Regions from separate parts of the Mesorhizobium sp. M0217 genome, predicted to be linked through region 1. Evidence: predicted binding sites of a transcription regulator. Region 1 holds the regulator's gene; the other holds the start of a gene.

Region 1 (4,190 bases):
GCACCGCTGCTCTTGATCGGCATGGTCGCTTTCGTCGCCGATTATCCGACGACGCCTTTCGATCCGGCGACCGCGCTGCCGGTTCAGATCTATATGTGGGCAAACGAGGCTGAGCGCGCTTTTGTCGAGCGCATGTCCGGCGCCATCATCATCCTGCTCGTCTTCCTCATGGCCATGAACATCACCGCGATCGTGCTCCGGCGCCGGTTCGAGCGGCGCTGGTAGAAAAAAGGCAATTTGGTATGAACATCATGACCGAACAGTCCCTTGAGAATGCAGTGGGCGACAAAATGAACGCCAAGTCGAACGAAGTCATCAAGATGCGCGGCGACAAGGTCGGCGTGTTCTATGGCGAGAAGCAGGCGTTGTTCGACGTCAATCTCGACGTCCGCCAGAACCAGGTGACGGCGCTGATCGGCCCGTCCGGCTGCGGCAAGTCGACCTTCCTGCGCTGCCTCAACCGCATGAACGACACCATCGATTCGGCGCGGGTGACCGGCAAGATCACGCTCGATGAAGACGACATCTACGACAAGAACATCGATGTCGTCGAACTGCGCGCCCGCGTCGGCATGGTGTTCCAGAAACCCAACCCGTTCCCGAAGTCGATCTACGAGAACGTCGCCTACGGCCCGCGCATCCATGGGCTGGCCAAGCGCAAGTCCGACATGGACCAGATCGTCGAGCAGAGCCTGAAGAAGGCGGCGATCTGGAACGAGGTCAAGGACCGCCTGCAGGAGCCCGGCACCGGCCTGTCCGGCGGCCAGCAGCAGCGCCTGTGCATCGCGCGCGCCATCGCCGTGTCGCCGGAGGTGATCCTGATGGACGAGCCCTGCTCGGCGCTCGATCCGATCGCCACCGCCCGTGTCGAGGAGCTGATCGACGAACTGCGCCAGAACTACACGATCGTCATCGTCACCCACTCGATGCAGCAGGCGGCGCGCGTGTCGCAGCGCACGGCGATGTTCCATCTCGGCTATCTCGTCGAGGAGGGCGCCACCGACAAGATGTTCACCAACCCCGACGACAAGCGCACCCAGGACTACATTACCGGCCGCTTCGGCTGAGCCGTCCGGCGGGTGAATTTTCAGGCACGAGGACCAAGATCATGGGTGAACATACCGTCGCCTCCTTCGATGAAGAGCTCGGGCAGATCAGCAAGCTGATCCGCGACATGGGCGATCTGGCAGGCTCGATGGTCAGCGGCTCGACCAGGGCGCTGCTCAATTCGGACAATGCGCTGGCACAGCGTGTCGTTTCCGACGACGCCATCATGGATGCGCGCCAGCGCGAACTGGACGACCGCGCCATCACGCTGATCGCCAAGCGCCAGCCGATGGCCAACGATCTGCGCGCCGTGGTCGGCTCGATCCGCATGGCCGGCGACCTCGAGCGCATCGGCGATCTCGCCAAGAACATCGCCAAACGCGTCGGCACCGTGGGCTTGAGCGTCACGCCGCGCGACCTCTCGCACTCCATCGATGCCATGGCGCAGCTGGTGCTGATCCAGGTGCAAGGCGTCGTCGAGGAATATGCCGCCACCGATGCGGCAGCTCTTGCAAAACTCAGGAATGACGACGAGCGCATCGACGTCAAATACACGTCCGTGTTTCGTGAGCTCTTGACCTACATGATGGAAGACCCTCGCAACATCACCGCCTGCACGCATCTCTTGTTCTGCGCCAAGAATCTTGAGCGCATCGGCGATCATGTCACCAACATCGCCGAAAATGCGTATTATGTGCTGACCGGCCAGCAATTGCCCGCCAATCGTCCGAAGCAGGACGAGACGGCGATGGCCACGCCGGCCTGATGAGGGTGAACTGCCTATGATCGCGCCACGCATCATGGTCGTGGAGGACGAGGAGCCGCTAGGCGTGCTCCTCCGCTACAACCTCGAATCCGAAGGCTATCACGTCGAGGTGGTGACACGCGGCGACGAGGCCGAGATCCGCCTGCAGGAAAACGTGCCCGATCTCCTGGTGCTCGACTGGATGGTGCCCGCTGTTTCCGGCATCGAGCTCTGCCGGCGGCTTAGAGTGCGGCCCGAAACCGAGCGGCTGCCGATCATCATGCTGACCGCGCGCGGTGAGGAAAGCGATCGCGTGCGCGGCCTGTCCACCGGTGCCGACGACTATCTGGTCAAGCCATTCTCGACGCCGGAGTTCATGGCGCGCGTGAAGGCGCTGCTGCGCCGGGCCAAGCCGGAAGTGCTGTCCAGCGTGCTCAAGGTCGGCGACATCGTGCTCGACCGCGAGTCGCACCGTGTCTACCGCAAGAAGAGCGAGATCAGGCTCGGACCGACCGAGTTCCGGCTGCTCGAATTCATGATGCGCCATCCCGGCCGCGTGTTCTCGCGCAGCCAGCTGCTCGACAATGTCTGGGGCGAGACGATCTACATCGACGAGCGAACCGTCGACGTCCATGTCGGGCGCTTACGCAAAGCGGTCAACAACGGCCGCATGCCGGATGTCATCCGTACCATTCGCGGCGCCGGCTACGCGATCAGGGAAGACTAGGATGCTGCGCGTCGCGCCGTTGCCGGCCATTCAGGCGACATGCTTGCCGGATTTGGCCTGAATGCCCGGCGCGAAAATCTCCTGATCGACGAAGCCGAGCGCGCGCATGGCACAGCCTTCGCGGATCAGCGGCAGCTCGTTGGGCTCGGTGTCGAAGGAGATCGATTTCGAGTGCTGGCCGCCGGCGGTCTGGGCGATCGCTTCGCGCAATGCCGGCTCGATCAGGTCGAAGGCGGCGGCGCTGACGCCAACCATGGCGACAGGCGCCGGGTCGATCAGCGCAAACAGGCTGCCGAGGCCGAAGCCGAGCGCCTCACCGGCCTTGCGATAGGCTTCGCGCTCCGGGCCATCGGTTTCGCGGGCGCGCGCGGCGAGTGCGCGCATATCAGCGTCGCCGATATCGACCGGCTCGGCATCTTCGCTCATCATTTTGGCGCTGCGCCAGATGGCGTAGTTTCCGGCATAGGCCTCGACGCAGCCGCGCCGCCCGCAGCGGCAGAGCGCGCCGCCCGGACGGTGGATCATGTGGCCGAACTCGCCGCCCGAGGAATGGGTGCCGGTGAACAGATCGCCTTTCAGCACCAGCCCCATGCCGATGCCGTGCGACAAGAGGATCGCGATGAAATTGTCGCGGTAGCGCTCGGGCTGGCGCCATTGCAGGGCCACCGCCATCATATTGCAGTCGTTCTCCATGGTGGCAGGAATGCCGAATTCCGCTTCCAACATGTCGGCGAAGGCAATGTCGGTCAGTGGCGTGATTGGCGACCACAGCATGGCCCGCGCCTGCGAATCGGTGATGCCCTGGATACCCATGGCAATGCGGGCGATGCTCTGGACATCGAGGTCCGGGTCCGCGAGACGCCGCCCGACGATTGCTACGCATTCGCCGATCAGCTCGTCGCGCGGCATGGTCAGCGTGTCGAGCCGGCGCTGTTCTTCCGCGACCACCTGGCCGGCATAGTCGATGACGGTGACGGAGAGGAAGTTCAGCGACAGCACCACGGTCATGACCGCCGCCGCTTCCGGGTTGAGGCCAAGGCCGACCTGCGGCCGGCCGCGTTTCAGCGAGCCGGTCTCGCCAGGCTTGCCTTCAATCAGGATGCCTTCTTGAATTAGATCAGACGAGATTGCCGATATCGTCGAATGGCTGAGGCCGGTGGTCGCCGCAATCTCGGTCCGCGACGGCTGGCCGGCCCGGCGCACGGCCGAAATCACCATCGCACGGTTGCGACGGCGCAGATCGTCGTGGCGGATCCCAACCGACATTTGTTTTCCTCCCGGCCTCCTCGCGCCTCATGATAGTGAAGGCGTTCGACGGCACCAGCCAAATATTGGCAGACGCCGGCAGCCCTGTCATTGTTTATTGCGGAGCTCGAAAAAATTCGGCAACGCCATCAGAATCCATCATAATCGATGTTGACAGTGCCTTATCATTGAACCAGTATTTTTTCGAGGCTCGAAAAAATGGAGCCTCTTTGTGCAGGCCTTCGGGCCGGTTTTGTCGCGCCGTGGGCGGCGCAGGGAGGGTTATAATGAACAGATTTGCAGCCGCCATGCTGGCGGGTGTCGCCATGTCGCTGGCGCTGATGTCGGTCGCGCAGGCGAAGGACAAGGTCATCGGCGTGTCGTGGTCGAACTTCCAGGAAGAGCGCTGGAAGACCGACGAGGCGG
Region 2 (4,190 bases), on a different contig from region 1:
CCGCTACCGCTACATCATCTCGCTCGAAGGCAATGATGTCGCGACCAATCTGAAATGGATCATGAGCTCGAACTCGCTCTGCCTGATGCCGCCGCCGACTTACGAGACCTGGTTCGCCGAGGGGCAGCTCGAGCCCGATGTCCATTATGTGCCGCTGGCGCCCGACTTCAGCGATCTGGCCGAGCGGGTGCATCATCTCGAGCAGCATCCGGCCGAGGCCCAGCGCATCGTTGCGGCGGCCAACGCCTATTGCCGCAAATTCGCCGACGAGCGGGCCGAGCAGGCGATCTGCCTGCTCGTGCTCTACAAATATTTCGTGCTCAGCGGCCAGATCGAGCCCGATCCGCAGGTCTGGCGGTTTATCGCGGGCTAGCGGCTTCCGGCGCCCTTAAGTCAGATGACGCTGCGGTCCATAACCAGATCGGCCGGGCCGAAGCGGTCCTTCGCCGTAAACTGCTGGTGCCAGTAGGGATAGAGCACCGGAGGCCGGCTGACGGCATCGAGACGCTGGCGTTCATCAAAGGACAGCGTCAGGCTCGCCGCGGCGAGATTGTCTTTCAACTGGGCTTCGTTGCGCGCCCCGATCACCAGCGAGCTGACGGCCGGCCGGCCAAGCAGCCAGGCCAGCGCCACCTGGGCCGCCGAAACGCCGCGTGCCGCACCGATATCGACCAGCACGTCGACAATCCGCCACAGCCGATCCTCGTCGCGGATCGGGGGTTCCGACCAGCCGCCGATCTGGCGCGCCGTCGGACTGTCGCGGCGGTATTTTCCCGACAGCAGGCCGCCGGCGAGCGGGCTCCACACCAAAACGCCAAGGCCCTGGTCGACCGAGATCGGCAAGAGCTCATACTCGGCCTCGCGTGCTTCCAGCGTGTAGTGGATCTGCTGGGTGACGAAGCGCGGCTGGTGCTGGCTGTCGCTGATGCCGAGCGCCTTCATGACCTGCCAGCCGGAATAGTTGGAGCAGCCGACATAGCGGATCTTGCCCTGGGCAACCAGCGTGTCGAGCGCGGCGATGGTTTCCTCGAGCGGCGTCGCGCCGTCCCATTCGTGCAGGAAATAGATGTCGATGACATCGGTCCTGAGGCGCTTCAGGCTCTTCTCGCATTCGCGGATCAGATGATGGCGCGACAGGCCTTCGTCATTGGGGCCCTTGCCGATCCGCATGCGCGCTTTGGAGGCGATCAGCACGTCGTTCTTGCGCTTGCCGCCGAGCGCCTCGCCGATGATCTCTTCCGACAGACCGTTGGAATAGACATTGGCGGTGTCGATGAGATTGATGCCGGCATCGATGCAAGTGTCGATGATGCGCGAGGCCTCCGCGAGATCGGAATTGCCGACGGCAGCGAACGGCCCGCTGCCGCCGAAGGTCATGGTTCCCAAGGTCAGCGCCGAAACTTTCAAGCCGGAACGGCCAAGCGTGCGGTATTCCATGTCTGATCCTCGTAGTTTTGGTGGGGAGGCGGTTTTAGCAGGAAAGGGCGGGGAAGCCCGAACGGGTCCGCTATTTGTAGGACAATTTGAGCGGCTTGTCGCCATGCCAGGGCGCTGGATCGGCAATGCCTCGCTGCTTTGCAGTGAAGACCGGCTGGCCGGCGGCTTGCAATAAAACCGTCATTGCCGGCCTATATCAAGTCGGCTCAGGGTTTCATGTCAGCCGGCAAGCGGAGCAGTGGAAATGAATGAGCTAAAGCAGAATTCTGCGGCCAGGGATTGGCTGGAAGCCGAACTCGCCGACACGCTCGACGAGGACTATGAGCTGGAAATCTCGGAGCCGGCGCTGTCGTTGGAGATCGCCAAGATCTACAAGAACGCGCATCCGCCGTCGATCGATCGCATGCAGTATTTCCGCGACCTGATCGGCTTGCAGTCGGAACTGATCAAGCTGCAGTCCTGGGTTGCCTACCACAAGAAGAAGCTAGTGGTGGTTTTCGAGGGCCGCGATTCCGCCGGCAAGGGCGGCGTCATCAAGCGCATCACCCAGCGCCTCAACCCGCGCATCTGCCGCGTCGTGGCGCTGCCGGCGCCGACCGAGCGCGAAAAGTCACAATGGTATTTCCAGCGCTACGTGCCGCATCTGCCGGCCGGCGGCGAGATCGTGCTGTTCGACCGCTCCTGGTACAACCGCTCCGGCGTCGAGCGGGTGATGGGCTTTGCCGAACCCGATCAGGTCGAAGAGTTCTTCCGCGACGTGCCGGAGTTCGAGCGCATGCTGGTCCGCTCCGGCGTCACGCTGGTCAAATACTGGTTCTCGATCACCGACGAGGAACAGCAGATGCGCTTCATGATGCGCATCCACGATCCGATGAAGCAGTGGAAGCTGTCGCCGATGGACCTGCAGTCGCGCGTGCGCTGGGAGCAGTACACCAAGGCCAAGGAAGAGACGTTTGCCCGCACCAACATCCCAGAGGCACCGTGGTACATCGTCGAAGGCAACAAGAAGCGGGCGCGGCTGAACTGCATCGACCATCTCCTCAAACAGCTGCCCTATGAGGACGTGCCGCACGAAGAAATCACGCTGCCCGAGCGGGTGTTCAACCCGGAGTACGAGCGCCAGGTCCTGCCGCGCGAGCTTTACGTGCCGGAGAAGTATTGAGCACTTTTCCTTCTCCCCGTTTCACGGGGAGAAGGTGCCCGAAGGGCGGATGAGGGGCAGCGCCGGCATCGGCGAATTCAGAGTCGTCGGACGCTGCTAACCTCCAAAAGCAGCGCTGCCCCTCATTGCCTGCCGGGCATTTCTCCCCGTAGAACGGGGAGAAAGAAGCCTGCGCCTATCACTTCGCCACTACACCCGCTTGATCGTCACATGCGTGGCGAGCGCTGTCGCCACCTGCTCGGTGCACTGGTAACCCAGCTTCAGCATATCCAGCCCGGCAAACAGGCTCTCGCCCCTCCCGAGCAACACCGGCGACACCGCCAGATGCAACTCGTCGATGAGCTTCTCTTGCAGATATTGCCGGATGGTGGAAACGCCGCCGCCGACGCGGACATCCTTGCCGCCGGCCGCGGCCTTTGCTTGTTCGAGCGCGGCGTGGATGCCGCCGGCAACGAAGTGGAAAACGGTGCCGCCTTCCATCACAATGGGGTCGCGCTTGTAGTGGGTCAGCACGAAGGTCGGCACGTGATAGGGCGGGTTGTCGCCCCACCAGCCTTTCCAGCTCTCGTCTGGCCATTCGCCGCGGATTGGGCCGAACATGTTGCGGCCGAGGATCCAGGCGCCGACATTGTCGAAGCTGCGGACAGTGAACCGGTCGTCCACATCGGTGGTGCCGCCATCCTTGCCGACCATCTCGTGGAAGGTGCGGGTGCCGGTCATCCATTTGTGCAAATGTTCGCCGCCAACGCCGAGCGGATCTTGCAGGTCCTGGTCAGGACCGGCGCCGAAACCGTCGAGCGACAAGGTGAAGGCATTGACGCGAAGTTTGGACATGGGGACTCCCTTTCGGTGACCAGTTGTGATTTGCAATCAGTATTCAAACTGATTGCATTTTGCAACTAATATTTTTAGAGGCAAGCCGATCTGTGGAATGCGCAGGGACCTCAAGCCGCCACGCGCTTCGGCATCACCGCAAACGGGCTGAGCCCAAGCCAGATCTGCATCTTGCCGGCGACGTCGAGATCGCCGGTCAGGATGATCTTGTCGCGTTCCTTGTGAACTGTCGTCAGCCCCATCCAGATCGAGGTCATGGTGCACAGATCGGTCGAGACGTAGAGATCGACGTCGAAGCCCGGATCGTACCAGCAAAGATCGACCTCGCCCTGCTTTTCGACGATCAGCCACCACGATCGTTTTGACGCCGGCAGGTCATGGTACAGGAATTGTATCACGGTGCGCCCGTCCGGCAGCGGACTGGGGTTCAGATTGCGCCGCATGTCCCACATCAGCAGCGACGGATCGAGGTTTTTGAGCGACAGCCTGGCCTCGACCCATTTCTGGCCCCAAAACCCCATCGCCTCGACAACCGGGCGCAAATCCCGGCCCGCCTCGGTCAGCCGGTATTCGAACACGCCCTTCTCGGTCGCGATCTCGGTCCGCTCGACGATGCCTCCCGCTTCGAGATCCCTAAGCCGTTGCGACAGAAGGGTTGGCGACATTTTCGGCACGCCGCGGCGCAAATCGTTGAAGCGGGTCGATCCCGCCACCAGTTCGCGCAGCAGCACCATGGTCCAGCGTGTGCAGAGCAGCT

Evidence for each region. The regulator PhoB, encoded in region 1, activates phosphate uptake and scavenging genes when phosphate is short. The targets are predictions, from matches to a motif close to TGTCATNNANCTGTCAT.
Region 2: ppk2 (polyphosphate kinase 2) is a predicted target of PhoB. The motif match lies at 1,605-1,621, and genes of this name have one in related genera.

Annotation. Positions count from the first base shown of each region.
Region 1 covers NZ_JAMYSN010000013.1:54,154-58,343, reverse strand. Annotated here, with positions in the region: gene pstA (phosphate ABC transporter permease PstA) at 1-225, shown strand, start outside; gene pstB (phosphate ABC transporter ATP-binding protein PstB) at 243-1,067, shown strand; gene phoU (phosphate signaling complex protein PhoU) at 1,109-1,813, shown strand; gene phoB (phosphate regulon transcriptional regulator PhoB) at 1,830-2,519, shown strand; gene NKJ18_RS20425 (ROK family protein) at 2,550-3,785, opposite strand; gene xylF (D-xylose ABC transporter substrate-binding protein) at 4,052-4,190, shown strand, end outside.
Region 2 covers NZ_JAMYSN010000009.1:30,499-34,688, forward strand. Annotated here, with positions in the region: gene NKJ18_RS16310 (glycosyl transferase family 90) at 1-373, shown strand, start outside; gene NKJ18_RS16315 (aldo/keto reductase) at 394-1,437, opposite strand; gene ppk2 (polyphosphate kinase 2) at 1,682-2,599, shown strand; gene NKJ18_RS16325 (dihydrofolate reductase family protein) at 2,789-3,433, opposite strand; gene NKJ18_RS16330 (winged helix-turn-helix transcriptional regulator) at 3,544-4,190, opposite strand, start outside.